Regions from separate parts of the Verrucosispora sp. CNZ293 genome, predicted to be linked through region 3. Evidence: riboswitches for the same ligand, from Rfam matches in the RefSeq annotation. Region 3 holds a riboswitch; each other region holds the start of a gene.
What was found. Region 3 has a riboswitch for cyclic di-AMP ahead of CLT74_RS21420 (C40 family peptidase). Riboswitches for the same ligand answer to the same signal wherever they lie in the genome.
Positions count from the first base shown of each region.

Region 1: it holds a riboswitch for cyclic di-AMP, as region 3 does, so the genes downstream of both, CLT74_RS29025 (VldE C-terminal domain-containing protein) here and CLT74_RS21420 (C40 family peptidase) in region 3, are expected to answer to the same signal.
Region 2: it holds a riboswitch for cyclic di-AMP, as region 3 does, so the genes downstream of both, CLT74_RS12580 (C39 family peptidase) here and CLT74_RS21420 (C40 family peptidase) in region 3, are expected to answer to the same signal.
Region 4: it holds a riboswitch for cyclic di-AMP, as region 3 does, so the genes downstream of both, CLT74_RS19460 (VldE C-terminal domain-containing protein) here and CLT74_RS21420 (C40 family peptidase) in region 3, are expected to answer to the same signal.

Region 1 covers NZ_PEFR01000001.1:6,350,853-6,358,409, reverse strand. Annotated here, with positions in the region: gene CLT74_RS29035 (AAA family ATPase) at 1-1,049, shown strand, start outside; gene CLT74_RS29030 (cation diffusion facilitator family transporter) at 1,131-2,048, shown strand; cyclic di-AMP (ydaO/yuaA leader) riboswitch at 2,200-2,331, shown strand; gene CLT74_RS29025 (VldE C-terminal domain-containing protein) at 2,336-3,439, shown strand; gene CLT74_RS29020 (PfkB family carbohydrate kinase) at 3,657-4,637, shown strand; gene surE (5'/3'-nucleotidase SurE) at 4,634-5,458, shown strand; gene CLT74_RS29010 (STAS domain-containing protein) at 5,474-5,839, opposite strand; gene CLT74_RS30560 (hypothetical protein) at 6,177-6,326, shown strand; gene CLT74_RS29005 (hypothetical protein) at 6,527-6,940, shown strand; gene CLT74_RS29000 (BON domain-containing protein) at 7,193-7,557, shown strand, end outside.
Region 2 covers NZ_PEFR01000001.1:2,772,452-2,780,008, forward strand. Annotated here, with positions in the region: partial or broken gene CLT74_RS12570 (helix-turn-helix domain-containing protein) at 1-619, shown strand, start outside; gene CLT74_RS12575 (DUF397 domain-containing protein) at 616-810, shown strand; gene CLT74_RS12580 (C39 family peptidase) at 928-1,827, opposite strand; cyclic di-AMP (ydaO/yuaA leader) riboswitch at 2,050-2,190, opposite strand; gene CLT74_RS12585 (hypothetical protein) at 2,468-3,226, opposite strand; gene CLT74_RS12590 (hypothetical protein) at 3,457-3,864, opposite strand; gene CLT74_RS12595 (acyltransferase family protein) at 3,984-5,261, opposite strand; gene CLT74_RS12600 (hypothetical protein) at 5,551-6,582, shown strand; gene CLT74_RS12605 (glycosyltransferase) at 6,701-7,557, shown strand, end outside.
Region 3 covers NZ_PEFR01000001.1:4,681,677-4,689,233, reverse strand. Annotated here, with positions in the region: gene CLT74_RS31480 (class E sortase) at 1-460, opposite strand, end outside; gene CLT74_RS21440 (DUF881 domain-containing protein) at 468-1,277, opposite strand; gene CLT74_RS21435 (cell division protein CrgA) at 1,502-1,768, shown strand; gene CLT74_RS21430 ((Fe-S)-binding protein) at 2,048-4,243, shown strand; gene CLT74_RS21425 (NlpC/P60 family protein) at 4,513-5,508, shown strand; cyclic di-AMP (ydaO/yuaA leader) riboswitch at 5,742-5,807, shown strand; gene CLT74_RS21420 (C40 family peptidase) at 5,958-6,950, shown strand; gene dcd (dCTP deaminase) at 7,017-7,557, opposite strand, start outside.
Region 4 covers NZ_PEFR01000001.1:4,282,422-4,289,978, reverse strand. Annotated here, with positions in the region: gene CLT74_RS19480 (hypothetical protein) at 99-887, opposite strand; gene CLT74_RS19475 (hypothetical protein) at 1,122-1,517, opposite strand; gene CLT74_RS19470 (MarR family winged helix-turn-helix transcriptional regulator) at 1,615-1,950, opposite strand; gene CLT74_RS19465 (carbonic anhydrase) at 2,153-2,851, shown strand; gene CLT74_RS19460 (VldE C-terminal domain-containing protein) at 2,910-3,926, opposite strand; cyclic di-AMP (ydaO/yuaA leader) riboswitch at 3,931-4,061, opposite strand; gene CLT74_RS19455 (YibE/F family protein) at 4,228-5,574, opposite strand; gene CLT74_RS19450 (metal-sensitive transcriptional regulator) at 5,849-6,145, opposite strand; gene CLT74_RS19445 (copper ion binding protein) at 6,261-6,470, shown strand; gene CLT74_RS19440 (hypothetical protein) at 6,503-7,474, shown strand; gene CLT74_RS19435 (heavy metal translocating P-type ATPase) at 7,486-7,557, shown strand, end outside.

The sequences.
Region 1 (7,557 bases), 1.7 Mb from region 3:
CGCAGGCCCGCCGGCTCGGCATCACCGGGCTGCCCGAGCAGCGCGCCTTCGAGGACGAGCTGATCGACCGGACGGACTTCCGCGACTTCCTCAAGGCGTGGTGGCCACGGCTGCATCCGCGGCACGTGCTCGCCTGGCTGGCCGATCCGCGGCGGCTGCGCCGGTACGGCGGGGGCCTGCTCTCCGGCACCGAGATCCGGCTGCTCGGCGCGGCGTACCAGGGGTCGGAGAGCCTGTCCGTCGCCGACGTCGCGCTGCTCGACGAGTTGGACGCGCTGCTCGGCAAGCCGGTGCGCCCCGCCCGACGGAAGCGGGATCCGTTCCAACTGGCCGGCGGGGTACGTGAGCTGAGCACCTTCACCGACCGGCAGCGGGCCGCCCGGCAGGCGGCCCGGGAACGCCCGGAGGACTACCGGGACTACGCCCACCTGGTGGTCGACGAGTCCCAGGACGTCTCACCGATGCAGTGGCGGATGGTCGGCCGGCACGGGCGGCTGGCCTCCTGGACGGTGGTGGGTGACCCGGCGCAGACCGCGTGGACGGGGGATCCGCAGGAGTTGGCGCGGGCCCGCGATCAGGCGCTCGGCCGCCGTCGTCGGCACCGGTTCACCCTCACCACGAACTACCGCAACTCGGCGGAGATCTTCGCGGTGGCGGCGGCCGAGATCCGGCGGGCGTACCCCGATCTCGCGTTGCCAACCGCGGTCCGTTCCACAGGCGTCGATCCGGTCCAGCTCGTGGTGCCGGCTCCGGAGCTGGAGACCACAGTCGTCACGGCCGCCAGCGCCCTGCTCGGTGAGGTGGAGGGCACCGTCGGCGTGATCACCCCGGTGCCCCGCCGGGACCAGGTCGCGGCCTGGCTCGGGGCGATCGGCGGGGAGCGGTTGCAGGTGGTGACCAGCCTGGAGGCCAAGGGCATGGAGTACGACGGGGTGGTGCTTGTCGCCCCGGGTGAGATCCGGGCGGAGCCGGGCTCCGGCGTGCGAACCCTCTATGTCGCGCTGTCCCGGGCCACCCAGCGGCTGACCACCATCGACCCGACCGGTTGAGACCGCGAGCCCGACGATTGCACTCATAGCGATGTTGGCATAGATCCGTCCCCGGCGCGACGGACGACGGAAGGTGTCTGGGTGGGCGCCGGCCATGACCACCACCACGCTGCGGTGTCGACCGCCGCGCGCCGCCACTCCGGCCGACTGTGGGCAGCGTTCGCCCTGCTCAGCATGCTGATGGTGATCGAGGCAGTGACCGCGTTGCGGACCGGTTCGCTGGCCCTGCTCTCCGACGCCGGACACATGTTCACCGATGTGCTGGGCATCGGGATGGCCCTCGCGGCGGTCGCCGCCACCCGCCGGGCCGACACCGACCCGCAACGCACCTTCGGGCTCTACCGGCTGGAGGTGCTCGCCGCCCTGGCCAATGCGGTGCTGCTCTCCGGGGTGGCGGTGTACGTGCTGGTCGAGGCGGTACGCCGGTTCGGCGATCCACCCGAGGTGCTCGCCGGCCCGGTGCTGGTGGTGGCGACGCTCGGCCTGGTCGCCAACATCGCCGCGTTCGCCCTGCTGCGACCGGGGGCGCGGGAGAGCATCAACCTGCGCGGGGCGTACCTGGAGGTGCTTGCCGACCTGCTCGGCTCACTGGGCGTGATAGCGGCCGCCCTGCTGATCGCGGCGACCGACTGGTGGTGGGCCGACCCGCTGGTGGCGGTCGTGATCGCCACCTTCATCCTGCCCCGGACCTGGCGCCTGGGGCGGGCGGCGGTACGCATCCTGGTCCAGGCCGCGCCGGAACACCTTCAGGTCACCGCGGTGCACGACCGGCTGGCCGCGGTGCCCGGTGTGGCCGGCGTGCACGACCTGCACGTCTGGACCTTGACCTCCGGGATGGAGGTCGCCTCGGCGCACCTGACCGTGGCCTCCGGCGCCGACGTCGGTGCCGTGCTGGCGGCAGCCCGCTCGGCGCTGCACGAGGACTTCCAGATCGAGCACGCGACCCTCCAGATCGAGCCGCGATCGGATCCGGGGGGCTGCGGGGCGACGCAGTGGTGACCGGACAATCAGCCGAAAAGGGCTTTTGTCTGCTTTTGGTCTGGTCTACTAGTCAACAACTGAACACCAGGAGTAACAGCAGCTGCACCGGTCACATGGGCACCGGTAGGCTCGGACCCGGCCTCCGCCAGGCGGCACCCACCGGTGCCGGCGGCGGCCGCCGCCTAATCGCCCGCCAGGGCGAACCGGGGAACCATGTTCCTGGGGTGTATCCGCGTCAGCGGTAGGGATCTTCCGTCCCGAACCCGTCAGCTAACCCGGTCGGCGGCTGACGGAAGGACATGTGCATGCCAGCAGTGGCAACGGTAAGACCGGCCGCCCGTACGGCGGCCCTGATCGCCGCCGCGCTCGCCCTCACCCTCGGCGTCGCGCTGGCCCCCTTCACCCCAGCCGCAGCGGCACCGCAGTCGCTGCGGGCGGCGGCTCCGGGCGATGTGGACGACGAGGGTGGCACCCCGGCACTCCGGGCCCAACTGGAGGCCGCCAGCAAGGGCTACCTCGACGCCAAGACCGCGCTCGACCGCTCGGTGAAGCGGCAGAAGCAGCTCGCCAAGCAGCTCAAGACGACCGAGAGCCAGGTCGCCGAGCGCGGCACCAAGGTCGCCGAGATCGCCGCGCAGGCGTACCGCACCGGGCGGCTGGGCGCCGCGTCGGCGCTGCTCCACAGCGGGTCGCCGGCCGGCTTCATGGACCGGGCGGCGGCACTGGACGCGGTGGCCGCCAACGAGGACCGCGCGCTGCGCGAGCTTCAGACCGCCCGGGACGAGGTGAGCACCACCAAGCAGGCCCTGGACGCGGAGATCCAGGAGCAGCGCAAGCAGGTGGCCGTGATGGCCAAGCGCAAGGACCAGGCCGAGCGGGCGCTGACCGTCGCCATCGAACGGGACGAGGCGGCCGAGCGGGCCGAGGCCGCCGAGCGGGCCACCCGGTCACCGTCGCGCAGCGGCGGGTCGAGCCCCACCGCCAAGCCCGCACCCCGAAACTCCGACGGGTCATGGCCCTCGGAGTCGTGCAGCGTGAACGACCCCACGCCGGCCAACGGCTGCATCACCCCGCGCACCCTGCACGCGCTCAAGCAGGCCAAGTCGGCCGGCTTCACCCGGTACGTCTCCTGCTACCGCTCCGGTGGCTCCGGTGAGCACCCGAAGGGTCGGGCCTGCGACTTCGCGGCACAGAAGAACGGCTTCGGCGGGGACGCCACGGGTGGCGACCGGACCTACGGCAACAACCTGGCGGCGTACTTCGTGAACAATGCCGACCGGCTCGCCGTGCTCTACGTGATCTGGTACAGGCAGATCTGGCTGCCCAGCAGCGGCTGGAAGTCGTACAGCGGCGCTCGGGGTGACCCGTCCAGCGACCACACCAACCACGTGCACCTGTCGGTGTACTGAGTTCATCGTCGCGCCGGGTGAACCGCTCTTCACGAGCGGTTCACCCGGCGTCGCGTTTCACCGTCCGTCGGCGGGGCACCGTCCGGTCGACGCGCGCCGAGGCGTCCCCTTGGCTACGGTCTTACCAGGAGGCGGATATTTGTCCGCTAACGGGAGGAACGCGAATGAACGAGCGTATCGCCAGGATCAGCGACGCCACCGACAGCGGGGTGCGGCCATGACCGCCCACGTGATGATCTTCGCACCGACCCCGCTGTTGACGGTCACCATCGATCAACCGAGTGATTCGCCCGAGCTGCATCTGCACCCGGGCGGGCAGGGGGTGTGGCAGGCCCGGATGGTGCTCTCACTCGGCGTCGACGTGGTGCTCTGCGCGGCGCTCGGCGGTGAGGTCGGGCAGGTTCTGGAACCGTTGCTGGTCAGCGAGGGGGTCGACCTCAAGGTGGTGGCTCGTGACTCCGGTGGCACCGGCGGGTACGTGCACGACCGCCGCGAGGGCACCCGTCAGGAGATCGTCGACGTGACCGGCCAGCCGTTGAGCCGGCACGAACTCGACGAGTTGTACAACCTCGCGCTCGGCGAGGGACTGCGCGCGGCGGTGAGCGTGTTGAGCGGGCCGAACTATCCGTCACTGGTTCCCGCCGACCTCTACCGGCGCTTTGCCGCCGACCTCGGCGCCAACGGCGGCCGGGTGGTGGTGGACCTCTGCGGCGAGCACCTCACCGCCGTCCTGGAGAGCGGGGTCTTCTTCCTCAAGGTCAGCCACGAGGAACTGCTCGCCGACGGCCGGGCGGAAGGCGACGACGAGGAGCAGCTCACCCGCGCGATGTACGACCTGCACGCCTCGGGCGCCGAGAACGTCGTGGTCAGCCGGGCCGACAAACCGGCGTTGGCGCTCGTCGACGGCGAGGTGTTCGAGGTGCTGATGCCGCGACTGGAAGCGGCCGACCCGCGTGGGGCCGGTGACTCGATGACCGCGGGTGTGGCCGCCGTGGTGGCCCAGGGTGGCGATATCCGCACCGCGATCCGTACCGGCGCGGCGGCCGGCGCGCTGAACGTCACCCGACACGGTCTCGGCACCGGTCGCCTCGACTCGATAAACGGTCTGGTCGACCGGGTCCGGCTGGAACCGGCGGGCAGCCGTCCGCAGGAACGCACCACCCCCGACGAGTTGGCGCAACGGGCGGGCGGCCGATGACGCTACGGGTGCTGATCACCAACGACGACGGGATCGCCGCGCCGGGCATCCAGGCGCTGGCCAGGGCGGCCGTCGACCGGGGCCTGGACGTGGTGGTGGCAGCTCCGCTGGAGGAGGCGAGCGGTACCAGTGCCGCGATGAGCGCCGTGGAACAGGACGGGCAGGTGGTGGTCCGCGAGCATCCGCTGCCGGAACTCGACGGGGTGCCGGCGTTCGGCGTCGGCGGCTCGCCCGGGTTCATCGCGCTCATCGCCGTGCACGGCGCCTTCGGACCGCCGCCGTCGGTCCTGCTGTCGGGGATCAACCGGGGTGCCAACGCGGGGCGTGCGGTGCTGCACTCCGGCACCGTGGGCGCCGCCTTCACCGCCGCGGCCAACGGCTGCCGGGCGATGGCCGTGTCGCTTGACGTGCTCTCCGCCGGTGAGGCCACCGCGGCCAGCGGCGGTGCCGCGGTGGCGGCTGCCGCCCGGGTACGCGACGCCGAACGGAACTGGGCCACCGCCGCCCGGGTCGCCCTGGACCTGCTGCCCCGGCTGACCGCCGCGCCGACGGAGAGCGTCCTCAACGTCAACGCGCCGGATCTGCCGCTCAACCGACTGCGCGGGGTGCGCCAGGGCACCCTGGCGACCTTCGGTCAGGTGCAGATGACAGTCGCCGAATCCGGGCACGGCTTCGTGCGTACCTCGTTGGAGGAACCGGGGCAGGCGGTGCAGCCCGGCACGGATCTGGCGTTGCTCGCCGACGGCTACGCCTCGGTGACCGCCGTCCGGGCGGTCACCGAGGTAGCCGACGTGGACCTGTCCGGCCTCGGCGGGGACTGACCGGCACCGAGCCGGTCAGGCCCCGGGGAGCACCTCGGGAGCCGTGGCGGCCCCGGCGTAGTAGGGCTCGGGCGCGCCGAAGAGGCCGAGCAGGCCGGTCACCCAGAGCTGCCGGTGCACGAACCGGCTCGGCTCGGTCACGACCAGCTTCACGCCGCTGACCTCGGCGGTCTGGAAGCCCGCGACCATGGCGCTGATGCCCACCGAGTCGATGAACGTGACCAGCCGCATGTTGAGCTCGATCCGGGCCGGTCGCCCCTTGGCCAGCACCTCGGCGATGGCCTCTTTAACCTCGTACGCGGTGTCGACGTCGATCTCGCCCCGAGGGGCGATCTCGATGACACCACCGGGCCGAACCGTCTGCAGGATCGACAGGCTCACGCGAGCACCTCCACTCGCCCGTACGACGGGCGCCTCATCAGTACGCGGGCCGCGACCGACAGTATTCCTTCAACTGCCTCGGTCGCCACCCCTCGGGATGAGCAATTCACGGACAGCGGCACGGCAAATCGCCCTTATCCGAACTTTATTGGCCTTTTCTCTCGACGATCGGCACGCCGACGTCGCCGAACCAGGGTAGCCGCCCGGTGCGACACCCGTCGTCTCCCGGCGCTGCCGGCGTGCCCCGGGAAAATTGAGGCTGACCTGCGCTTGCCGCGCGCCGGTGGCGTGGTGTGCCTAGCATCACGGGTGACCCCTACGACGGGAGGACGACATCATGCTCCGCAGACTCGCTGCGCTCGCCGGTGTCAGTGCCCTACTCGCCCTCGTGCTGGCCTGCGGGTTCGGCGGCGGGGGCGGTGACGACGACGATGACGATGACGACGACTTCGCCCGCGCGGCGGTGGTGACTGTCGTCGCGCGCTGACAGCTGATCCGTAGGCGGCGACCCCGGTTCGCCGCGACCGCACGGTGGATACCACCGGCACCCTCGGTGGTGCCAGGGTGTCGGTGGTTTGCGGCCGGGCCGGTGCGGGCACAGCCTCGGATGCGAACCGCCACCGGCCGGACAACGCCGCCGACAGCTGATGCGTGCACCGGCTCCGGCACTGTCGAGGAGGGAACCACATGTTCGGAACACATCTGCTGGAGCGCCGCAGCAAGCCGGAGCGGGTCGCGGACCAGGCGTGGCAACATCTCGTCTCGGCGATGAACAGCGCCGGCGACAGCATCCGCGACACCGCCCGCACCGCCCGCCACAGCTCCGCCGGCTTCGCCGGTGACGCCGGTGAACTGGTCGAGTCTGCCGCCGAGGAGGCCCGCCACCGGGCCAGCCGTGCCTTCGACGCGCTCGCCGGACGACGCCCGGCGCTGCCCTGGACGCTGCTGATCGGCGCCGCCCTGGTCGGTGCCGCGGTCGGCTGGGCGGCCGGCACCGCGGCACGCGCCGCCGGGAGCCGCGACCGGGCCATGGAGGACATCGAATTCGTCGACGTGGACCGGCCCGACTCCCCCGCCGACCCGACAGGTCCCGCCAACTGACGCTCTGCCCGACGACGGGCCCCACCGACCGATGAGGTCGGGCGGGGCCCGTCGTGCTGGCACCGGCCGCCTCGACGCGCCGTCGCCGCGCCGACCTCTCGTCCGGTCCGGGTGAGGCCGACTCACCCGGACCGTCACCAGGCTCGGTCACGGCGGACCTGGTTGCCGACCCGCGCCGAGCCGGTGCGGCGGGTCGGCGCGCCGGTTCGCGCCACCCTGGTTCGCGCCACGCTGGCGGGAAGGGAGCGACCGATGGCCAGCATCTCGACGATCAATCGCACCGACCAGGACATCCGGTCCGCGGTGCGGGACGAACTCGACTGGGAGCCCCGGGTCCGGCCGCACGAGATCGGGGTGACCGTCACCGAGGGCGTGGTGACGCTTACCGGGCGGGTGGACAGCTACGCCAAGAAGTGGGCGGCTGAGCGTGCCGCGCACCGGGTCACCCAGGTCCGGGCGGTCGCCAACGACCTCGCGGTACGGCTGGTCACCGGCGCCGAGCGCAGCGACCCGGAGATCGCCGCCGCGGTTCAGCACGCACTTCAGTGGCAGGCGTTCGTGCCTGTCGACGCGCTCGACGTGACGGTCTCCGAGGGCTGGGTCACCCTGCACGGCGC
Region 2 (7,557 bases), 1.9 Mb from region 3:
GACCGGGGGCATGTTCGAGGAGTTGCTGCGCACGGCGGAGGTGCTGCGCCAACCCTCGTGGTTCCTGCCCTACCTGGAGGCCGAGCGCAACGCCCGGCAGCTCCGCTGCTACCAGCCGACGCTGGTGCCGGGCCTGCTCCAGACCGAGCGGTACGCCCGCGCGGTGATCCGGACCGACGCCGCCCTGACCGAGGCGGGGGTGGAGCGGCGGCTGGCCAACCGGATGGCCCGGCAGGCGGTGCTGGAGCAGGACGACCCGCCGCAACTCGTCGCGGTGGTCGACGAGGCGGTGCTGCGGCGGGTCGACGAGGAGCTCAAGGACGTGCTTGTCGAGCAGGTGCATCACCTCATGGAGCTGGCCACGCGGCCCAACATCAGCGTCCACCTGGTGCCCACCGGCGTCGCCATGCACATCGGACTGACCGGTCCCTTCACCCTGGCGAGGGGCGCGGACGGCGGCTGGGTGGCTAATCTCGAAACTCAACTTGGCGGCGTTCTCGCCGACAAGGACGACGACCTGAGCACCCTGCTGTCCCGGTGGGAGGCGGTGCGCAACGAGGCACTGTCCGGCCGCCAGTCGATCGAGCTGATGAAGGATGTGGTGAAGCCGTGGATCTGAACGGTGCGACGTGGCGCAAGTCCACCCGCAGCGGCGCTGGCGGCGGCGACTGTGTGGAGGTCGCCGACAACCTGACGGGCATCGTGCTGGTCCGCGACACCAAGGATCGCGACGGCGGCACGCTGGCCTTCACCCCGGCGGCCTGGGCGAGCTTCGTCGGCCTGGCGAAGCAGCACGCCCCGCACGCCTGACGAACCCCGAGCCACGTCGACCTGACGACACAGCACGACCCGCCGCCTGACGTACCCGACACGGAAGCCCTCGGCCAGCAAGGCCGAGGGCTTCCGTTCGCCGTGGGACCGGCGTGATCAGGCCGAGTAGCCGCGGGTGGCGGCCCAGTTGGCGAGATCGATGGTGCTGAGCCAGTACGACGGGTACGAGGCGTCGGCCGAGTCGGCGATCTTCACCAGCCGGCCGGAGTCCTGGTAGCCGACCACCGCGATGTAGTGCCCGCCGGGGAAGGAGTGCCAGCGACCGTCGGTGTCGGTGACGGTGCCGGCGACGTTCACCACGACGCCCCGTCCGTCGGTGACGGCGGCGACGACGTCCGCCTGGAGCTGGTCCATCTGGGCCGGGGTGGCCGCACCGCCACGGATCATCGTGGTCTCGTACGGGTCGCCCTTGACGACGGCGTTGAGGACGCGGGTGGTGTCCTCGGCCGAGTTGGTGCCGGCGAAGGTGGTGCCGAGCTGGCTGGCCAGGGCGTCCTGGCTACGCGTGACACCGGCGGCGCTGAGCGCGTTGCGTACCGCGGCGGGACCGCAGTAGTAGCCGTTGATCTGGGCCTGGTGGTCGTACCCGAGGACCTTCGACGCGGGCGGCTTCGGTGCCGCCTTCTTGGTTGTCAGGTCCGGGTCCGGAGTGGCCGAGCTGGGCTTCGGCGACGTCGCGGCGGCGGCGCGGGCCGGTGCCGGGCTGGCCGGTGCGGCACTGCTGGGCGCGGCACTGCTGGGCGCGGCACTGCTGGGCGCGGCGGTCGACGGCGCGACCGCTTCCGGGCTCGGCGCCACCACGGCGTCGTCGCGTAGGTCGGCTGCGGCGGTGGTGGCCTGCGTGGGGGCCGGGGTGTTCCCGGTGCCGGCGAGCGCGGCGCCGGTGCCGGTGGCCAGGACGAGCGCGACGGCCGAGCCGGCAACGATCTGGTAAGGACGTTCGGTGACCAGCCGGCGGAGCCGGCGGGAGAGGGCGTGCTTCACGGATTCCTCCACGGGCTGAGGGGGGAACGGCACACCGGCTCCGGCGGTCAGGTCGGCGTCAGGACACCGACGACCACCCGGTGAGCGGGACAGGCCGTTCAGGGGTACGCCCGGACAACCCGGGCGGTGCGATGACCGGGGTCAGCTCGCGGCGGTCGGGCCGGCGAGGACGGGCACCGCGGTGCCGTGGAGGCGGGGGAACAGGGGGATCACGTCGAACCGCACGAGGGCTGGAACTCCTTCCGTCACCGCCGACCGGGTTAGCTGACGGATTCGGGCGGGAAGACGCCCTACCGCGGGCCGAGGCTCGCGGATTCACCCCAGTGGTGCAGTGGGTCCCCGGTTCGTGAGATCACGATTGAGCGGGTCGGTACGGCGTCGCTTCCTGCGATCGGTTACCGCACCGGACGGGCTGACACTACTGGTCGGTCACCTCGAAGCCAACCCGCCCTGAGCTGCTTAAACATGATCCAGTGCGGCGATTTTCGGGTACCTGAGAACTGTCGTCGCTCAATGGGACCGACGGCATTCCGGGCACCTTCGGGTGACAACCGGACGCCTCGCCACCAATGTCGACGGAATTTGCTGGGTAATCGTCTCAACTACGAACAGTGACCGAATTTCCGGCCGTTGTGACCCAGCTCACGGAATTTCAACCCAGCCTCGCTGGCCGCCAGCGCAGCACCGTGCCGGGCCGCCCGACGGCGATCCGCCCGGGGACGGCCCGCAGGTCCGGTCGGAGTCGCTCGGCTGCCGCGTACGCCTCGGCGGAGAGGGCGCGGGCCGCCTCGCCTGCCAGTTCCGCCGCCCGCCACAGGTCACGCTCCCGCTCGGCGGCCGACAGGTAGGCGGCCTGGCGGTTGTCGCGTACCACCCGGGCGAGAACCACCTCCTGCTCGGCCGGGTGACGCCGGGGATCCCAGCCGGACCGACGCGCCAGCACGTCGCTGAGCTGCCGTGCGGTCAGGTCACCCCGCCAGTGGGCCGCCATCGCCGCCCGGCGGAGCCAGCGCTCCCGGGCCGCGTACTCGGCAGGGGTCCGGGGGGTGCACGGGGTCGGCAGTCCGGCGACGCCGGCCAGCCGCCGGGCGACGGCCTCTGCCTGGTCGTACGCGGCCCAGGCGCGGTCCAGTTCCGCCTGGGCCAGCCGCCATGCCGTACGCCGTCGCTCGGCGTTCTGCCCGGCGCCGGCTGCCGCGACCGCCACCTCTCCCGCGTACCGACTCAGGTCGGCCTGCTCGCTTGCGGCGCGGAGCGCGTCCTCGTCGGCGGGTTTCTCCGCCGGCCCGGCCGGCTCGGGGCGGGCGACAAGCACGGTGAGTACGCCAAACGCGAGCACCAGCAGCACCGACCAGATGGCGGCGGCGCGGGGCACCTCGATCAGGAACTGGTAGAGAACTGTCTTCTCCATGTCGGCACCTCGGGGAGATCGGTACGGCACCGGTGGCCGTACCGGCAGCGGATCGCGGATGGCGTTGCGCGCGGTCGCGGGTTGGGATGGGCGGTGCCGCTCGTTCTGGCCGGCACCGACGGCGCGGCGGGCGGCAACGGGCTGGCAGGTGCTCGGCACGGGGGCGGCACCGAACGGTGCGCACGCGCCCGGGACGGCCGCCAGGGGCAAGGCGTACGGCGTCGCCGGAATCAGGCGCGCGGTGGGGCGCGGGCGGCCCGGACGCCCCCGACCTGGGCGGCAGTCCACCGCGGGCCGCCCGCAGCGACGCTGCCGAGCGCCGTCAGCCCGGGCCGACCGGAGGCCGCCGGCTGCATCGCGGACACTTCGGCCTGGTCGGCGGGATCGTCGGCACCCTGCGCGGTCGGCATCACCAGGCCAACCACGTCGAGGGGTGCGGCCTGGTGCCAGCCGGCGGATGCCGGTGGTACGGAGGTCTCGACCGGTGGCACCGTAGCGGTGAGGCGGTCGATGGCCGGGTGGCCGGGCAGGTCCCAGGCGCCGAGGGTGAAGGCGGCGGCGACCGCGAGCCCGGTCAGCAGCCGCGCGGCCCAGCGCGCCAACCACCACAGAGGACGGGCCGGCGCGACGGGAAGCACCTCCCTACGCTACCGCCACAGCCGCCGGGCCGCACCGGTCATCGGGCGTGTCGCACCGCCCGGCGCGTCGCGCACGCACATCGATTCACGCAGGTCAGGCAGCCTCCAGTTGACCGTCCTCAGTGGATGGATCGGCGCTCCGCTCCCGTCGCGGAATTCGCGCCGCCACCTGTCACCCGCTGGCGCGGCAGCCCGTCCACCGGGGTCTCGGATCGCGCCGCCGCACCCGATTCCGTGGCCCGTGCCGCACCGTGCGGCGTCGTGGACGGCGCTCCACCACCCGGCGGTCCGGGTCGCGGCGGTCGGGACGGGGCCAGGCGGCGCATCATCGGCTGTTCCACGTACCGGTGCAACAGAGCGGCCAGCCCCAGGGTGAGCAGCAGAAACCCGATCACCGCGAGCGGGCCCCACCAGCCGGGCAGGCCGGTGCCCCAGTCGCCGGTCAGCCGCAGGATCGTCATGATCACGAACACGTGCACCAGGTAGAAGGCGAAGGAGACCTCGCCGAGCCAGACCATCGGGCGTGAGCGCAGCGGCGAGCGCCGTCCGTGCACGTCGGCGTCCGCCGCCGCGGCGATGACCAGGACGTACGCCACCGACAGCAGCGCCGACCAGAATTCGGCCCGGATCCACTGGGAGGCAGCCACCCAGGTCGCGACGAAGATCAGGCTGGCCAGGGGCAGCCGTGGGCCCCGCCAGCGCCCGCGCAGCATGAGTTCGGCTGCGGCCACCCCCAGCCAGAACTCCAGCGACCGGACCAGCGGAAAGACCTGGGCGAACCACCAGCGGCTCTGCTCCGGCACCAGTGTCTGACCGGGCCAGAGCGCCACGACCAGCAGCGGCACCGCGATCACCACGGCCCACAGCATCCATGGCCGGGCCTTGCGTACCGCCGGCAGCGCCAGCGGCAGGCACAGGTAGAAGAACAGCTCGCAGGAGAGCGACCAGCTCACGTTGTTGACACTGTAGAAGTAGCCGGGCCGGGGATCCCAGGCCTGCACCAGGAAGAGGTTCTCCAGCGCGGCCACCGGGTTGATCGGGTCCGCGAACCACAGCATCGCCAGCAGGGCCAACGCCCAGAGCACCAGGTGGTTCGGGTAGATCTTGGCCAACCGGCGTCGCCAGAACCGCCGCCGGGAGTCACCCGGCCGGGCCGACCAGACCAGCACGAAACCGCTGAGGATGAAGAAGAACTGCACCCCGGACAGGCCGAGGGTGAAGATGTCGCCGACCACCGCCTGCGGGCCCGGCTCGGCGATGATCCGCATCGTGCCGGCGTGGAAGCCGAAGACCAGCAACGCGGCGATCCACCGCAGTCCGGTAAGCGACGGCAGGCGGTCGGCGTCCCTCCGCCCGGTCGGGGTGGTCGCCGACGCCGCGAGGGTGGTGCTCGTCATGCCCGACTCCCGGTTCCCGACCACGTCACACGCACGCCCATCTCCTCCCGGCCGCCCGGACGGCAGCCGGATGCGATCTTTCGCGTAACCGGCCTGGTGCGGCCCGTCGGGCACCCTACCCCGGACAGCCGGCGCAGAACCCGCTGCCTCTGCCGCACTCCGGCGACCACTGCTGCGGCATTTGCCCAGTTCAGCCCGACGGGCCCGGCCAGCCATTGAAGTCGATGTAAAGTGCGCATCCGCTGACACCACCCACAGGTACGCCGTACCTTCGTCGAAGGAATACGCCTTGCGTCTGAAGCATCGACCACGTTCCGCAACCGTCGCCCTCGCGGTAGCGCTGCTCGCCGTCCCGGGTTCCGCCTCGGCTGCGGCCGGAGAGGCAGACGTCGATTCGACAGTCGCCGCGGCCGGGGTTCTGCGCGTCTACAACAACAACATCGAGAACCTCGTGGTGAACAACTCCGACGGGACGTGCACGCGCATCTCCGGGCCGGATCACCTCACCTCGATACTCGTCGACGACAACGGCCAGACGGGCACCGCCGGGGTGGTCGCGCCCGACATCCTCATCGTGCAGCAGCTACGCGGCACCGGCCAGGCCGAGGCGTACGCGAACCAACTGGCGGCCAAGTTCGGTTACCCCGCCGGCACGTACGGCTCGATCGTGGTCTGGACCGACCCGGAGCCCTGGGGCAGTACGCACAAGTGCAGCGACCAGTCTCTGGGCGACCTCAAGAAGAAGCAGACAAACGCCATCATCTGGAACACCCGGACGCTGAGTCTGTCGTCGGGCGACATCTCGAAGTACTGGAGCGCCGGCTGGCTGAAGCCGGGCACGGCCTACAACAACGGCGCGGGATGCACCTTGTACAAGCCGCCGAGCAACGACGACGGCGCCACCAACGAGCACAAGTGGAAGCGGACCAGCGCCATCGCCGCCCGGTTCACCATCAAGGCGACCGGCACCACGGTCTTCGCGGCCACCATGCACCTTCCGGAGCAGAACCGGCAGAACGCCTGCGGTGGTGCCGGCCACACCGGCATCGCGAGCAGCGGCATCCACATCGGTGCCGACGCGACAAGCCTGATGAACGCCTCGACGATCCGTATCGTCGGTATCGACGCGAACCGCACGGGCATCGCCGCGAACACCCTGAGCGGATTCGGCATGACCGGTTACGGTGCAAAGCCGACGATGAACTCCAGCAAGATCGACTACCTGTTCATCCGGGGTGACGTGCGGCAGTCCAGCATCGACCACACGGTCTCCGGCACCAGGTCGAACCACCTGGCGCTCTACGGCTTCATCAACTACTGAGCAGCAGGATCGCGCCGCACCGTCGTTAACCTGGCACTCATCGGCTGTTCAAAAACTCCACCGCGCCCGGCCACGTCAGGTTCCAGGTGCGTCAACCCGGGTGGCCGAAGGTTTCCGGGTGGTCACACCGCCGACGCCAACGCCGCTGCTGAGCATCGTCGTACCGGTTTACGGCGTCGAGGCGTACCTACGCCAGTGCCTGGACTCCATCCACGCCGACATTCCGGCCGACGAGGCGACGGCTGTGGAGGTCGTCGCCGTCGACGACGCCTCACCGGACCGGTGCGGTGACCTGCTGCGCGGGTACGCCGCCGAGCATCCCGGGCTGCGCGTGCTGCACCTGGACCGCAACGTCGGCCTCGGGCCGGCCCGCAACGCCGGCCTGGACGTGGCCACCGGCCGGTACGTGTGGTTCGTCGACAGCGACGACCGGCTGCCGGCCGGGACGATCCGGGCCGTGCTGGACCGGCTGCGCAGTGACCGCCCCGACGTGATGATGGTCGACCACCTGCGGGTGCACGACTGCGGACGCGAGGAGGTCGACGCCAGCAGCCGGCTGCTGCGCGGCACCCCGGGCGTGGTGCGGCTGGCCGACCGACCGCACCTGCTGCGGGTCCAGCACACCGCCTGGAACAAGGTGGTACGCCGGGAGTTCATGGCCGAGCTGGGCCTGCGCTTCCACCCCGGCTGGTACGAGGACATTCCGTTCAGCCACCCACTGTTGATCGGCGCGGAGCGGATAAGCGTGCTGGACCGGGTCTGCTACCTGTACCGCCAGGGCCGTCAGGGGGCGATCACCTCGACCCGCAGCGGTCGACACTTCGACTCCTTCGAGCAGTACGACCGCCTCTTCGCCTGGCTGCGCCAACGGCATCCCGACGGGCGCTGGCACGCCGAACTGTTCGACCTGATGGTGAACCACTTCCTGGTGGTGGTGGGCAACGACGATCGGCTGCATCCGCACCTGCGCCGGGA
Region 3 (7,557 bases):
AACGCCCGGCGGGTGCGATCGGCTGCTCCTGGCCGTTGGCACCCCGGCGGTCGACCGGCGGCGTGCTGGCCCGCTCCGGTCCCGGGGCCGCGTTCCAGCCGGTCGGTGCGGCGGGCGCGGCCGTGGTGCGGGAAGTCGGATCCGCTGCCGGCGGTGTGTCCCACCGGCCGGAACCGGCGGGCGAGCTGGCCTCGGCGGCGCCGTCGAAGCGGCCGGAGTTGGTCGGTCGCTGCCCGTCCGATGCCCGACCACCGGCAGGAGCCTGGTCGGTCGGACGCGGAGCTGCGGCCGGCGTCGGATCGTGCGGCGCCTGGGACGGCCCGGACCGGGTGGGCAGCACCGGGTCGGGCCAGGCTGCTGCGGACCGGGCGCTCGTGGATTCTGCCCGGTCGACCTTGGGCAGGAAGGCGGTCGGCTCGTCGGTCTGGTCGCGGTGCCGACCGTCGGAGTGCGGGCTCACCGCGGGCTCACTGCGGCACCGCCGGCACCGTCGCCGAACGCAGGGTGGTGGAGTCCTCGAAGGCGGGCACCGTGACGGTGCCGGGGGTCTCTGAGTAGCCGAGCTGGTAGTTGTCGACCGCGTCCCTGAACCACCGGACTCCCTCGGAAACGGCGAGGGCCTGCCGGAGTGCGGCGGGGTCGCCAATTGCGACGATCTTGAAAGGTGGGGAGTACACCCGCCCGTGCAGCAGCAGGGTGTTACCCACGCAGCGTACCGCGCTGGTGGCGAGCACGCGCACGTTCATGATTGACATCGCCTCGGCGCCGCCGGCCCAGAGCGCGTTGACCACCGCCTGTACGTCGCCCTGGTGGACGACCAGGTCGTCGTTGGTGGCCCCTTCGGGCAGATTGCTGAGCTGCGGCGCGTCGTTGAGCTCGACGGTAAGCCCGGGACCGGTGAGTGCGGTGAAGCCGGCGTCGGCCCGACTGGCATCGGCCCGTTGCTGCTGTTCCCGGATCGGGCCGTCGGAGTTGGCGAGGACGGCCGTCCGGCTCTCCAGCTCCCCGCGTAGGGCGGCGGCCCGCTCCTCGTTCGCCGCCACCTGCGCGCGGCGATCCTCGATCAGCTCGGTCAGCTGGGGCCGACGGTCTTCGCGCAGGGCGGTGCCGCCCGCCGTGGTGGCCGTCGTGGTGAAGAGCAGACCCGCCGCGAGGGCGATCAGCGGCACGCCGACCGACCAGAACGGCCGTCGTTGACGTGGCCGCCCGGGCAGCAGCCCGGCGACGAGTCGTCGCAGCGCCTTCTGCCACGACGCTGCGCCGGACGTGTACTCCACGGGCCAGTCCCCCTCGTCGTTGTGCTTCGACGCCGCCCGGTGCGGGCCGGAGCGACAGCGTCCTGCTCTGTTTTTCCGGTGCTGCCCGGTACCGGTCTCGCCTCATTCGTGGATCGGACGGGTCTTCCGGACTACGCTAGCTGTCGAACATTATTGGCCATGGACCGTCGCCCTCGCGCCCGGTTGTCAGGCCGGACGAGGTCGTAACCCCTCTGGAGAGCGCCGTGCCCAAGTCTCAGGTCCGCAAGAAGAAGGTGTACACCCCGCCTACGGACGTCCGCCCCACGGCGACGACCGCGGCCACCAACAAGCCCAGCCCGATGTGGCTGCCGGTTCTGGCGGTGTCGCTGATCGTCTTCGGGATCGGCTGGCTGGTGGTCTACTACCTCTCCGAGCAGGAGTACCCGGTCATGGAGCTGGGGTACTGGAACCTGGCTGTCGGTTTCGGCGCGATGGTCGCCTCGCTGATCGTGCTCTCCCGCTGGCGCTGATCCGCAGCCCGATCGCCCCGTGACTGTCCGGCTCCACCGGCGGCCCGCCCGCGCGGTGGAGCCGACGGCCTCCTAAGGTGTGCGCAGGGCAGCGTGGCCCCGGGTGCGAGATGACTCACGTTACTGCTGGGTAACCTTGCGCGTAGGCTGCACTGCATGACCGAGCGGAGCGAGGTCATCGACCGATCAGGTTGAGGTGCGGCGGCGTCGGGTCCGCGATCGCACCGACGCCCCGGTCGCCGAGCCGCTCGACAGGCAGCAGACCGGGAGGCCAACTCGATGGGCAGCGTCCAGATCGTCACCACGATCCTCGCGGCCGCCATCACCGCCGTTGCGGTGTGGCTAGCGGTACGCGCGGTCTCGAAGATGTTGGCCGTGATCCGGCTGGGTCAGCCCGATCCGACCCGCTCCGGCGACAAGGCCAGCCGCACCAGGACCATGCTGGCGGAGACCGCCGGGCACACCCGGATGCTCCGCTGGAGCGTGGTGGGCGCGGCGCACTGGTTCGTGATGGTCGGTTTCATCGTGCTGTCGCTGCTGGTGCTTGAGGCGTACTTCGAGGTGGTGTCGCCGACCGGCGGGCTGCCGCTCATCGGTTCCTGGACGCTCTACGGGCTGGTCACCGAGTGGATCGGCATTCTGGGCGCCATCGGCATCGTCGTCCTGATCGCGATCCGGTTGGCGAACCGGCCGAACCGGGCGGGACGCCGGTCGCGGTTCACCGGCTCCACCATGTGGCAGGGCTACTTCGTCGAGGCCGTCGTCCTCGCCGTACTGGTCATGGGCTTCGTGATCCGTGGCTTCAAGGTGGCCACCGACCACTTCGAGTACCCCACCTGGGCTACCCCGCTCAGTCACGCGGTCGGTGCCCTGCTACCGGGCTGGGAGTCCGGCGTCAGCGTCGCCGCGCTCATCAAGATCTCGATTTCGATGGCCTGGGTCATCGTGATCTCGTTGAACGTGACGATGGGCGTCGCCTGGCACCGCTTCCTGGCCTTCCCCAACATCTTCTTCAAGCGCCGGCCGGGTGCGGCCGGCTCGGGCCTCGGCGCGCTGCGGCCCATGATGAGCGACGGCAAGCCGCTCGACTTCGAGGAGGCCGACCCGGAGAAGGACCAGTTCGGCGTCGCCCAGGTCGAGCAGTTCACCTGGAAGGGGCTGCTGGACTTCAGCACCTGCACCGAGTGCGGTCGCTGCCAGTCGCAGTGCCCGGCGTGGAACACCGGAAAGCCGCTGTCGCCGAAGCTGCTGGTGCTCAGCCTGCGCGACCACGCGTACGCCAAGGCGCCCTACCTGCTGGCCGGTGGTGGCAAGGATCTCACCGGCGAGGAGAAGGCCACCGCCGCGCAACTCGCCCACGTCGACGTGCTGGCCCTCGCCGAGGCGGAGAAGCCGCTGATCGGCGACGCCGAGGCCGGCGGTGTCATCGACCCCGACGTGCTCTGGTCCTGCACCACCTGCGGTGCCTGCGTGGAGCAGTGCCCGGTGGACATCGAGCACGTCGACCACATCGTCGACATGCGCCGCTACCAGGTGCTCATCGAGTCCAGCTTCCCCTCCGAGGCCGGCGTGATGCTGCGCAACCTGGAGAACAAGGGCAACCCGTGGGGCGCACCGCAGAACACCCGGGAGGACTGGACCAAGGGCCTCGACTTCGAGGTGCCCCGGGTCGGTGAGGTGGAGGACTTCGAGTACCTCTTCTGGGTGGGCTGCGCCGGTGCGTTCGAGGACCGGGCGAAGAAGACCACCCGGGCCGTCGCGACCCTGCTCAACGAGGCGGGTGTCTCCTTCGCCATCCTCGGCGAGGGGGAGACCTGCTCCGGCGACCCGGCCCGACGGATCGGCAACGAGTTCGTCTTCCAGATGCTCGCCCAGCAGAACGTCGAGACCCTGAACGAGGCGTTCGAGGGGCGGGAGAAGGCCAAGCGGAAGATCGTCGCGACCTGCCCGCACTGCTTCAACACGCTGGGCAACGAGTACGGCCAGCTTGGCGGTGAGTTCGAGGTGGTGCACCACACCCAGTTGCTGGCGCACCTGGTCGCCACCGGCAAGCTCACCCCCGTGCAGCCGGTCGACGGCGGCGTGACCTACCACGACCCGTGTTACCTCGGGCGGCACAACCGGGTCTTCGCCCCGCCACGTGAGGTGCTCGGCAGCGCGATCGAGGGTGAGCTGACCGAGATGCCGCGCAACAGCGAGCGCTCCTTCTGCTGCGGTGCCGGTGGCGCCCGGATGTGGATGGAGGAGCGGATCGGCAAGCGGATCAATGTGGACCGGGTCGAAGAGGCCATGTCCACCGGGGCCAGGACGGTCGCCGTCGGCTGTCCGTTCTGTTCGACGATGCTCACCGACGGGGTGAATGGCAAGGGCGCTGGAGAGCAGGTCGAGGTCATCGACGTGGCAAGTGTGCTGCTCCGGTCGGTCAAGCCCGAGCGGGTCGGTGGCGCCGAGGAGAGCCCGTCCGTGGTCGGCTGACCGGCGCGTACGCACCGTACGGGGCGGCACCTTCACCGGTGCCGCCCCGCCCTGTTTTAAATTGACGTAGGTAACTGGAACGAATTGATCGACACCCTTTGTGTGCGTACCGTCGCGCAAAGGTGAATGAGCCGTTGGTCGCCTTGATTTCCCCACCGTGCCTTCCCTAATGTGAGGCACCGACCGCCGTGGGTCGTCTGATCCCGCCTCTAACCCGCTCGCGGGACGCCCGGTGGTCGGTTGCAAAGGAGACGCCCCCGGTGGCAACCATGCCCCTCCATCGTCACGCACCGGGACGATCCCGTGCGGGCGGCCTGCGCAGGGCCGCGCGTGGGTTGGTCGTCCTCGTCGCTGCCGCTGCCGTCGGTGCCGGCCTGCTCGCCGCCCCCGCGTACGCCGCTCCCTCGGTCGAGGAGATCGAGGCACAGATCGACAAGCAGTGGCAGAAGCTGGAACCCACGATCGAGCAGTACAACAAGGTGCGCGCCCAGCTGAAGGTCAACCGGCAGAAGGCGAAGAGCCTGGAGAAGAAGATCCAGCCGCTGGCTCTGGAGACCGAGCTGGCGATGAACCGGGTGGCCGACCTCGCCTCCCGCTACTACATCACCGGCCCCTCCCAGGAGATCGGTGTCGTGTTGCTCAACGCGAAGCCCGACGAGATCGGGGAGCAGATGGCCCTGCTCGACCGGCTCGCTTCGCAGGAGCGCCGCGAGCTCGAGGGCGTCATGAAGATCCGCAAGAAGTACGACGACCAGAAGGCCAAGCTCGACGGTCTGATCGCCGACCAGGAGGCGAAGGAAAAGCAGCTGGCGGCGAAGAAGAAGCAGATCGACGCCGAGATCAAGCGGCTGGAGAAGTCGCTGCCGGTGACCGTGGTGAAGACGACCAACTGCCCGACCATCAAGGACGTGGTCAGCGCGGCTGCCCGGACCGCCATCAAGACGGCCTGCGCACAGGTCGGCAAGCCGTACGTCTGGGGTGCCACCGGGCCGAACTCGTTCGACTGCTCCGGGCTGACCCAGTACGCGTACAAGGCCGCCGGCATCTACCTGACCCACTTCACGGGTGCCCAGTGGAACGAGGGCAAGGCCGTCTCCCGGTCCGACGCGCGCCCAGGTGACCTGGTCTTCTTCCGCAGCGATGTGAGCCACGTCGGCATCTACCTGGGTAACAACCAGATGGTGCACGCGGCTCGCGCCGGCAAGCCGGTGAACGTCTCGCCGATCACGACAATGCCGGTCGCCGGCTTCCGCCGACCCGGCTGAGTCACCACAAGCGTCCGTTGAGCGGACGCGCAGGAGCGTCCGAAGGCCCCCGGTCAAGTCGACGGGGGCCTTCGTCATTGTCGGATGTCAGCACCCACAGTGATGGTGCGGTTGTGTTGCGTATCGACGCCGATCGTCCCTACGCTGGTCAATCGTCGGCCCGCTGACAGCTCCGCCCACCCGGGCGGTAACGGTCCGACACCGCCGAGTCGCTCATGAGCGAGCCGGGTGCCCAGGTGCCCGGGGTGAATCCGCGAGTCGTCGCGGTAGGGCGTCCCCTCCCGCCCGAACCCGTCAGCCGAGAGAGACCGACAACAGGCAGGTGGAGCGGGACACACCGCACTCCACTCCTGTTGCCCGTCCCTCCAGCCCGGTAGGCGGTCCGGAGAGAGGGAGTACTGAGCCCGGTGGCACACCATGCCCCGCGGCCACCGTCACCGCGGCCGGGGATGCCCGACCGACCGACGGCCGCGCCGCGCTTCCGCTGGTACCGCTGCATACCTGCCGCCCTGACCGCGACCGCCGTGATGCTCACCGGCGGCGTGGCGGCGGCCTGGGCCGACCCGACGGTCGCCGACATCGAGCGCCGCATCGACGAGGACTGGAACCGGCTCGAACCCGTCATCGAGCAGCACAACGCCACTCGGCAGGATCTGGCCGGCAAGCGGCGGGAGGCGGACGCGCTGGCCGCCCGGATCACCCCGTTGCAACGCCAGGTGGACGAGGCGTTGGACCGGGTGGGCAAGCTCGCGGCCAGCGCGTACAAGGGTGAGCAGGTGCGAGCGGTCAACACGCTGCTCGGCAGCCGGTCGCCGAGCGAGGTCGTCGAGCAACTCGGCCTGCTCGACCGTTACGCCCGGTTCCAGCAGCGGGACGTACGGCACGCGAGCGAGCTGCGCGACGAACTCGTCGCTGCCAAGGCCGGGCTGGAGCGCACCATCGGCCAGCTCACCCGCACCGAGGCCGAGCTCGCGGAGAAGCGGCGTCAGATCGACGCCGAGATCGACAGGTTGCAGCGGCTCCGGCTGCGGGCGTACGGCAGCGGGGGCGGCGGGCCGCTGCGGCCGGCCCCCTGCCCGGCCAGGTATCCCGGAGGACCGGCCGGTGAGGCTGTCACCTTTGCCTGCGCCCAGATCGGCAAGCCGTACTCCTGGGGCGCCGAGGGGCCGAACGCGTACGACTGTTCCGGGCTGATGCTGGCGGCGTGGTCGCGGGCGGGTGTCTCGCTACCGCACAACGCGGCGCGGCAGCGTCGGGTCACCGCATCGGTGAGCCGGGGCGCGCTGCGTCCCGGTGACCTCGTCTTCTACTACCGGGACCTGCACCACGTCGGCATGTACGTCGGTGGCGGCTGGGTGGTGCACGCCTCCCGGGCGGGTCAGCCGGTCAAGATGAAGCGGATCGACAGCAGCCCGGTGCACAGCTTCGGCCGGCCCGGCTAGCGCGGCGTCAGGTGCGGTGGCTGTTCGCTACCGCACCGGGCCCGATCTTCGTTGCCCGCCGCGAGGTCAGCGGGTGGGCCAGGTGCGCCAGCTCTGCCAGGCTCGGCTCGGCGTCGGGCCGCGCTGACCCTGGTAGCGGGAGCCGTAGACGGCCGATCCGTACGGGTGCTCGGCGGGCGAGGAGAGCCGGAAGATGCAGAGCTGGCCGATCTTCATGCCCGGCCAGAGGGTGATCGGCAGGTTGGCCACGTTTGACAGCTCCAGGGTGACGTGACCGGAGAAGCCGGGGTCGATGAAGCCGGCGGTGGAGTGGGTGAGCAGGCCGAGTCGACCCAGGCTGGACTTGCCTTCGAGCCGGCCGGCGAGTTGGTCGCCCAGCGAGATGACCTCAAGCGTGGAGGCGAGCACGAACTCGCCCGGGTGCAGCACGAAGGCCTGACCGTCGGGCACCTCCACGGCCGAGGTGAGGTCGTCCTGCCGGGTGGCCGGGTCGATGTGGGTGTAGAGGTGGTTGTTGAAGACCCGGAACAGTTTGTCCAGACGTACGTCGATGCTGGAGGGCTGCACCAGGGTGGGCTCGAAGGGGTCGAGCGCCAGGGTGCCCGCC
Region 4 (7,557 bases), 400 kb from region 3:
ACGGTGGCCTGCGCACCGCCTCGGCCCGACGAGGACTTCGACACCGACCCTAGTTGCCGGAGGTCGAGGCGGGGAGCGTTCGGCTCGCGAGACCCGGCTCAGTACGCGGCGACCGGTGCCGGCCCGACGACCACCGCCGGAATCTCCCGGGTCTGCTCGGCGGTACCCGGCGTGGTCAGTGGCAGGACGAACTCGCGCTCCTCGGTCACCGGCAACAGCGCGCAGACCGCCTCCTCCCGCAGGCTGCGGGCCGCCGCGGCGGCGAGTTCCGCAGCGCGCCAGGTGGTCTGCTCCCGTTCCCGAGCCGTCCGTTGCCGGGCCAGCAGGTGGTCGCGTACCGCTCGGCGCAGCATCAACTCCTGCTCGACCGGGTGCAACCTGGGGTCCCAGCCACGATGCGCGAAAACGTCGCTGAGCTGCTCCACGGACAGTTCCCGCCGCCAGTACGCGTCCAGGGCGGCCCGGTGCAGCCAGCGCTCCCGGTCGGCGTACTCGGCGGGAGTGCGGCTGGTCTGCGGCAGTGGCATGCAGGCGGCACCGGAGAGCCGACGCACGTCCGCCTCGGCCGCCTCGTACGCCCGCCACGCCTGCTCGGCCTCGTCCTGCGCGGCCAGCCACTCGTCGCGGCGGTGCCGGGCCGTGGCGTCGGCCCGGTCCGCGGCGACCGTCACCTCTTCGGCCCAGCGTTCCTGGTCACGTCGATGCTCGGAGTGTTCGGACCGGCTCGGCAGCGCGGCCTCGCGGATGCGGGTGCCGGCGTCGAAGCGGAAGAGCCGGGGTCGCAGCAGCAGGCCGGCGACGGCGAGCGTCACCACGCCGAGCAGCCCCAGCCAGATGGCGGCGGCGCGGGGCGCGTCGAGCAGGACGGAGGAGAGGGCGGTACGCATCATCAACACCTCGCGGTCGGGATGAGTCGTCGACTGTGGTGGACGCAGGTGACGGCTGGGTGGCGGGCGGCTCGGTGCGCGCTGTCAGGTCGGCTGGATCGGGATCGCCTGGCGGTCCCGGGACCACCTGCCAAGGCACCGACGGGGTGCGGTCGGTCGGCCGTCGGGCCGCCGCTGGCGTACCGGCCGGCGAGGGCTGCGCGTGGTTCGATCGGCCGGCCGGGCTGCCGTCGGTCAGCCGGAGGGTGGGCCGCGCCGGGTCGGCTCGCCAGCGCGGACGGCGGAAACCGCGACATGATGATCGACCCGGGCGATGCCGACCGACGCGGCCTCGGCACGTTCCGGCCGGATCTGTGCGGTGCTCGCCGACTCGCGTCGCTCCGGGCCGGCGTCGACCGCCTGGCCGGGCTCGACGACCGGCTGGACCCCCACCAGCGTGCTGGCGGGTGGGTCGATGGCGACAGTCGCGGACACCGGCGAGACGGTGGCGGACCCGGCCGGCGGATCGACCGCCACGGCCCCGCCGAGGCCGACGGCGAGCACGAGCGAGGCCAGTGCGAACCGGGTCAGCTCACGCAGTGCGCACAGCGTTGCCGGCCACAGTGGACGGGCGAAAGCTGGCGACGGCACCGGTCCAACCTATCCCGCCGTCGACGTGATCGCAGCGCGGCGATCGTCCGGGGTGGGTGAAGCGCGCCACGTGGTCCGATCGGGACGGCTGCCGGGCTCACTGGTCGGCGGTGCCGGTCACCTGCTCCTTGGTGAAGAGAGCCAGCAGGTCGCCGACCTGGTGGTCGGCCTCCGCCGGGTGGCGGAACCGCCCGGCCGGGTTGAGGGTGTACTCGTTGCGTCGGCCCACCCGGGTGCGGTGCAGGTAGCCGCCGGCTTCGAGGTCGGCGACGATCGCCTGGGCGGCACGTTCGGTGACGCCGACCTCGGTCGCGACGTCGCGCAGCCGGGCCGTGGGGTTACGGGCGATGGCGAGCAGGACGTGCGCGTGGTTCGTGAGGAAGGTCCAATTCCGCGCGTTTTCCCGTCCGTCAGTGCTCGCCATGTCCGCCATCGTATGACCTGCCGTTCGGGTGCCCGGGTGGCGCTGCCACCGGGGGTGCGGGATCGATCCGACGCAAGCGTTGGCTGATGCATGAAATGCATATCACGTATAGCTTGACGTGCGTTATGTCGCATGTGACGGTGTTGGCAGCCCGTGACCAGCGCCGGCCCGGGATGACCAGGCATTCCTCACGGAGAAGAGGTACAGCCGGATGAGTCGACCCGCAACTCCCGGTCCGCAGCCGGGGCCCGAACGCGAACTGCTCACCGCAGACCTTCCCGGCGCCCCGCAACGGGCTCTCGCCGAACTGCTCGCCGGCAACCGACGGTTCGTCACCGACACGCTGCGGCATCCCAACCAGAATGCCGGGCGGCGGGCCGCCGTCGCGGCCGAACAGCACCCCTTCGCGGTGATCGTCGGCTGCTCCGACTCCCGGCTCGCCGCCGAGATCATCTTCGATCGCGGGCTGGGTGACCTCTTCGTGGTCCGCACCGCCGGGCACACCGTCGGCCCTGAGGTGCTGGGCAGCGTGGAGTACGCCGTGGCCGTGCTGCGTACGCCGCTCGTGGTGGTGCTCGGGCACGACTCGTGCGGTGCCGTACAGGCGGCCCGCGAGGCACTCGCCACCGCCACCACGCCCCCGGGCCACCTGGGTGCCGTGGTCGACGCCGTGGTGCCCAGCCTGCGTCGGGCCCAGGAGGCTGGAGTGCAGGAACTGGACGGGATCGTGGACATCCACATCGCGCGGACCGTCGAGGCGATGCTGGAATCCTCCACGACCCTCGCGGCTGAGGTGGCCACCGGACGGTGCGCGGTGGTCGGCATGTCGTACCGGCTGGCCGCCGGTGAGGTGCGGGCGGTGGCCGCGGAACCCGCCGACCTGGCCGGCGCGCTGGCGACCGCTCCCTGACGACGAGGGCCGTCCCGCCAACCGGCGGGGACGGCCCTCGGTGCGTTGCGTCGGGCGATCAGAGCAGTGACACGTGAACGTGGTCCGTGTGGTTGGACGGACCGCTGTAGGAACTCCAGCGCTCGGTCGCCGCGAACCAGATCTGCCGATTCCAGATCACGTAGTAGACGCCCAGCCGGTCGGCGTTGCGGACCAGGAAGGCCGCCAGATTGTTGCCGTAGATCCGGGTGTCGTTGTTGTGCCACGGGCTGAAGCCGCTGTTCTGCAACGACCAGTCACAGGCCCGGCCCTTGGGGTGCTCGAACTTGTCGCCCGGGCGGAAGCAGCCGACGAACCTGTTGAAGCCGGCCCGCTTGACCTCCTTGTACATGTGCAGCGTCCGGGGCGTGATGCAGCCCGACGTGGTGGGGTCGTTCTGGCTGCACGACTCCGGCTTCCAGCCGCCGTCCGAGGCCCGGTTCGGCGCGATCCGCGCCACCGGCGAGGTGGCGTCCACCAGCCCGCCGGTCAGGCCGACACCACCGACCAGCCGGAGCGACTTCTCCGCCTCGGTCTTCTTGCGCGCCATGTCGTTGGTCAGCTTCTTCTGCTCGCGCACCTCGGCGTCGAGCGCGAGCTTGGCCTGCTCGGCGCGAATCTTGATCGCGTTGACCTCGCCCAGCTTCTTGTCGTTCACCAGGTTCAGCTCGTCGAGTGCCGAGGCCCGGTCGATGAACGAGTCCGGTGCGTTGCTCTGCAACAGCATGGCGATCGCGCCGACCCGGCCCGTCCGGTACGACTGGGTGGCGATCTGGGCGACCTGCGGGGAGAGCGCGTCCAGGTCGGCCTGCGCGGAGCGGACCTCGACCGCCAGTTTCAGCTGCCTTTTCTTGGACTTCTCCAGCTTCGCCTTGGCCTTGGAGTAGTCCCGGTTGGCCGCCTCGATCAGATCGTTGAGCATCGGCGGGTCGTCGTCGTGCTCCGCCGGCTTGGGGTTGTTCGGCGCGGCCATAGCCGGCATCGGACCGGCGAATACCGCGAACGCGGCGAACACGGCCACCACGGGTGTCAACCAGCGGCGTAGGGGTGCCGTCACTGTTTTCCCTTCCATCGACCGCCGACCGGGTTAGCTGACGGGTTCGGGACGGAAGTGGCCCCTACCGCTTTCGCGGATTCACCCCACGTACCTGGGTTCCCGGCTCGCCTGACGGCGATTGGGCGGTGGCACCGCTGGCGCCGCTGCGCGCCTCCGGCGGTGACCGGCAGTGAGGTTACCCGACAGTCCATCTGTGCTTCTACGCCCCGAACCCGACGAGATGCGTCATTTCGTAATCGCTTTGAGTGACCAGCGACACGGTTTCGAGCCGCATCGGCAGGGGCGGTCACACTGAGGAGTGTCACCATGTGGTGTCCGTGCTCCTGTCCGGGTCGGGCCACCCCGAAGGGGTGGCGGGGGACGTGTTTCGAGTGGGTGGTGCGCTGAGGGCGCGGAGCGCCTCGGCCCGGTCCGTCGCCGGCCGGGGAACTACGGGGGCGGGCTCACCGGTGGGGGTGCCGGCGTCGCCGCGCCCGGCGGTGCTGACCAGCGCGGCGAGCGCGGTGGTCAGCGGCACCGCGGCGATCAGCCCGAGCGTGGCGACCACGCTTCGGACGATCTCCGTGGTGAGAAACTCACTGGTCAGGATCTGGCCCAGCGCGCGGGAGTCCGCGGTCAGCAGGAGCAGCAGCGGCAGCGAGGCGCCGGCGTACGCCAGCACGATGGTGTTGACCACCGAGGCGATGTGGGCCCGCCCGACCCGGGTGGCCGAGCGGTACAGCTCCCGGCGGGAAAAGTTCGGGTTGGCATGGCGCAGCTCGTTGACCGCGGCGGCCTGGGTGACCGTGACGTCGTCGAGCACCCCCAGCGAGCCGATGATGATGCCGGCCAGCAGCAGGCCGTGCAGGTCGACGTCGGCGCGGAACATGGACAGGGTGGTGGCGTCCTCGCTGCCGAATCCGGTCAGGTGGGTGGCCCCGGTCGCGGCCAGCCCGAGCAGCCCGGTCAGCACCAGACTGGCCAGCGTGCCGAGCACGGCCACCGAGGTCTGGGCGGATATGCCGTGGGTCAGGTACAGCACCACAAACATGATCAACGAGGCGCCGACGATGGCGACCACGAGAGGCGGCCGGCCGGCGCTGATGCCGGGCAGCACGAAGGTCAGCAGGATGGCGAAGCTGGCGGCCAGGCCGCCCAGCGCCGCCAGGCCCCGCAACCGCCCGAACGCGACGATGGCGGCGGCGAAGAGCACGGCCAGCCAGACCAGCGGCTTGCCGCGCTGGTGCTCGGCGATGTTGTAGGTGCTGACCGAGGGGTCCTCGGGGTCGGTGAGCGAGACCAGGATGACGTCGTCGTCGACATCCACGCGGGGTGCCCCGGGCCCGGTCGGGATGGGCGTCTGCACCTCCCGTCCTTCGTCCGGACCGGTCTCCACCCGGACGGTGACCGTGCCGCAGGGGCCCTCCGCAGCCGTCGGGGTGCCCTCGGGGACCACCGGGTTGGGTGGGCATGGCTCGCTCACCACCCGGGTGACCGTGCCGTGGTGACGGGGAGCGTCGTCGGCGGCTTCGGGGCGCGGGGCGTCCCGGGGCCAGAGCACGATGGCGGCGACCAGGGTGGCCAGGAACAGGGGGACCACCGTCACGACGAGTATCCGCCGCACCCCGGGCGGGGTGGGCGGAGCGGAACGGGTGTGGTCGGCGCCCATTCAGTGTCTCCCAACGATTTCAGGGCTGAGTACGTGTCGATGGGCGAGACGGTTCAGTGCCGCCCGACGACCGGGTCGGAAGGCAGCCTGAATGGCCTGAACGTGGCGAGGTGGCTGCGTACCGTGAGGTGTGGATCGGCTCGCGACGGCCCGGTCGGTGTGCGCCCGGCAACGACCTCGGGCCGCGAGGCACGGATTTCGGCTGGCCATCGTGTGCGAATGGTAACCAGCCGGACCTGCCGACGCCTGTCGTGCGGGTGCGTCGGCGGGTCGGTCAGCCGCGTTTCATCAGGCGGCCGACGGCGGCCATCATCTCGGTCGCCATCTCGTCGGCGCGTCCCTCGGCGGCACCTTCGTGCATGCAGTGCCGGGCGTGCCCGTCGAGCAGGCCGAGGGCGACCTTGTCCAGTGCGGCCTGGATGGCGGAGATCTGGGTCAGCACGTCGATGCAGTAGCGGTCGTCGTCGACCATCTTCTCGATGCCGCGCACCTGGCCCTCCACCCGGCGCAGCCGGGCGAGGAGTTGGTCCTTGCTGGCGGTGTAGCCACGGATCGGCGCGGGTGTGCTCATGCCGGCAAGAATAACGTACCCCTGGGGGGTATGTTACCGTCGATACGCCAATACCCCCTGCGGGTATCTGGAGGGGCGGGTGCTCGGCTCGCCCGAGGAGCAGGAGGAGAGTTCCATGGTCAGCACGACGTACCAGGTGCAGGGCATGACCTGCGGGCACTGCGTCAACGCGGTGAGCACCGAGATCGGCGCGATCGAGGGCGTCACGGACGTCCAGGTGGACCTGGCCGCCGGTCGGGTCACCGTCACGAGTGACAAGCCGTTGTCCGAGGACGCGGTGCGCGCCGCCGTGGACGAGGCCGGATACGAGCTGGCCGGCGCCTGAGCCGGTCAGCAGGCGGGACCGGGAGGTCAACCATGAACACGGCGACGAAGCTGAGCGGCTTCGCACTGGGCCTGGCGGCGGTGTTCGGCGCGGCGTACGGGGTGGGGCAGCTGACCGGTCCGGTGACCGTGGTCGCCACCGAGCACGACAGCGACGGCGTCGGGCATGGCGGTGACGTCCGCGACGAGGACGCCGGCCACGGGGAGGGGGCGGTCGGGCACCTGCCCGGCGGCCTGCTCGTCTCCGACAGGGGATACACCCTGGTGCCGGTCGGCGCGCCGGCGGGTGAGTTCGCGTTCCGGATCACCGGGCCCGACGGCCGTCCGGTGACCGACTACGACGTCACCCACGACGAACGGATGCACCTCATCGTCGCCCGCCGCGACCTCTCCGGCTTCCGGCACGTCCATCCGGAGTTGGCCGGTGACGGCACCTGGCGGATCGCCTCGCCACTGGACTCCCCCGGGGTGTGGCGGGCCTTCGCCGACTTCACCCCGACCGGCGGCGAGCCCCTGACGCTCGGTGTCGACGTGACGGTCCCTGGCGCGCTGACCGAGCGACAGCTGCCCGCCCCGGCGAGCAGCGCCACCGTCGACGGTTACACGGTCACCCTCTCCGGAGCCCCGCAGCCCGGGCGCACCGCGACGCTGACGCTCACCGTCGACCGTGACGGCGTGCCGGTCACCGATCTGGAGCCGTATCTCGGGGCGTACGGTCACCTGGTGGCGCTGCGCCGCGGTGACCTGGCCTACCTGCACGTGCACCCCGAGGGCACCCCGGGCGACGGTCGGACCACCCCCGGCCCGCAGGTGAGCTTCGCCACCGAGTTCCCCTCGGCCGGCACGTACCGGCTCTACCTCGACTTCCGCCACCGGGGCGTGGTGCGTACCGCCGAGTTCACGGTGCATGTCGGTGACCCGGGCAGCACCACCGGGCCGACCGACGAGCACGCCAGCGCCGAGCCCGAGGACGGGCACGGCACCCCCGGGCACGAGCACGACTGACGGGACCAGCCATGAGCACGAGCCGACCCCTGACCGCCGCACCGCACCTGATCGAGCTGGCCATCGGCGGTATGACCTGCGCG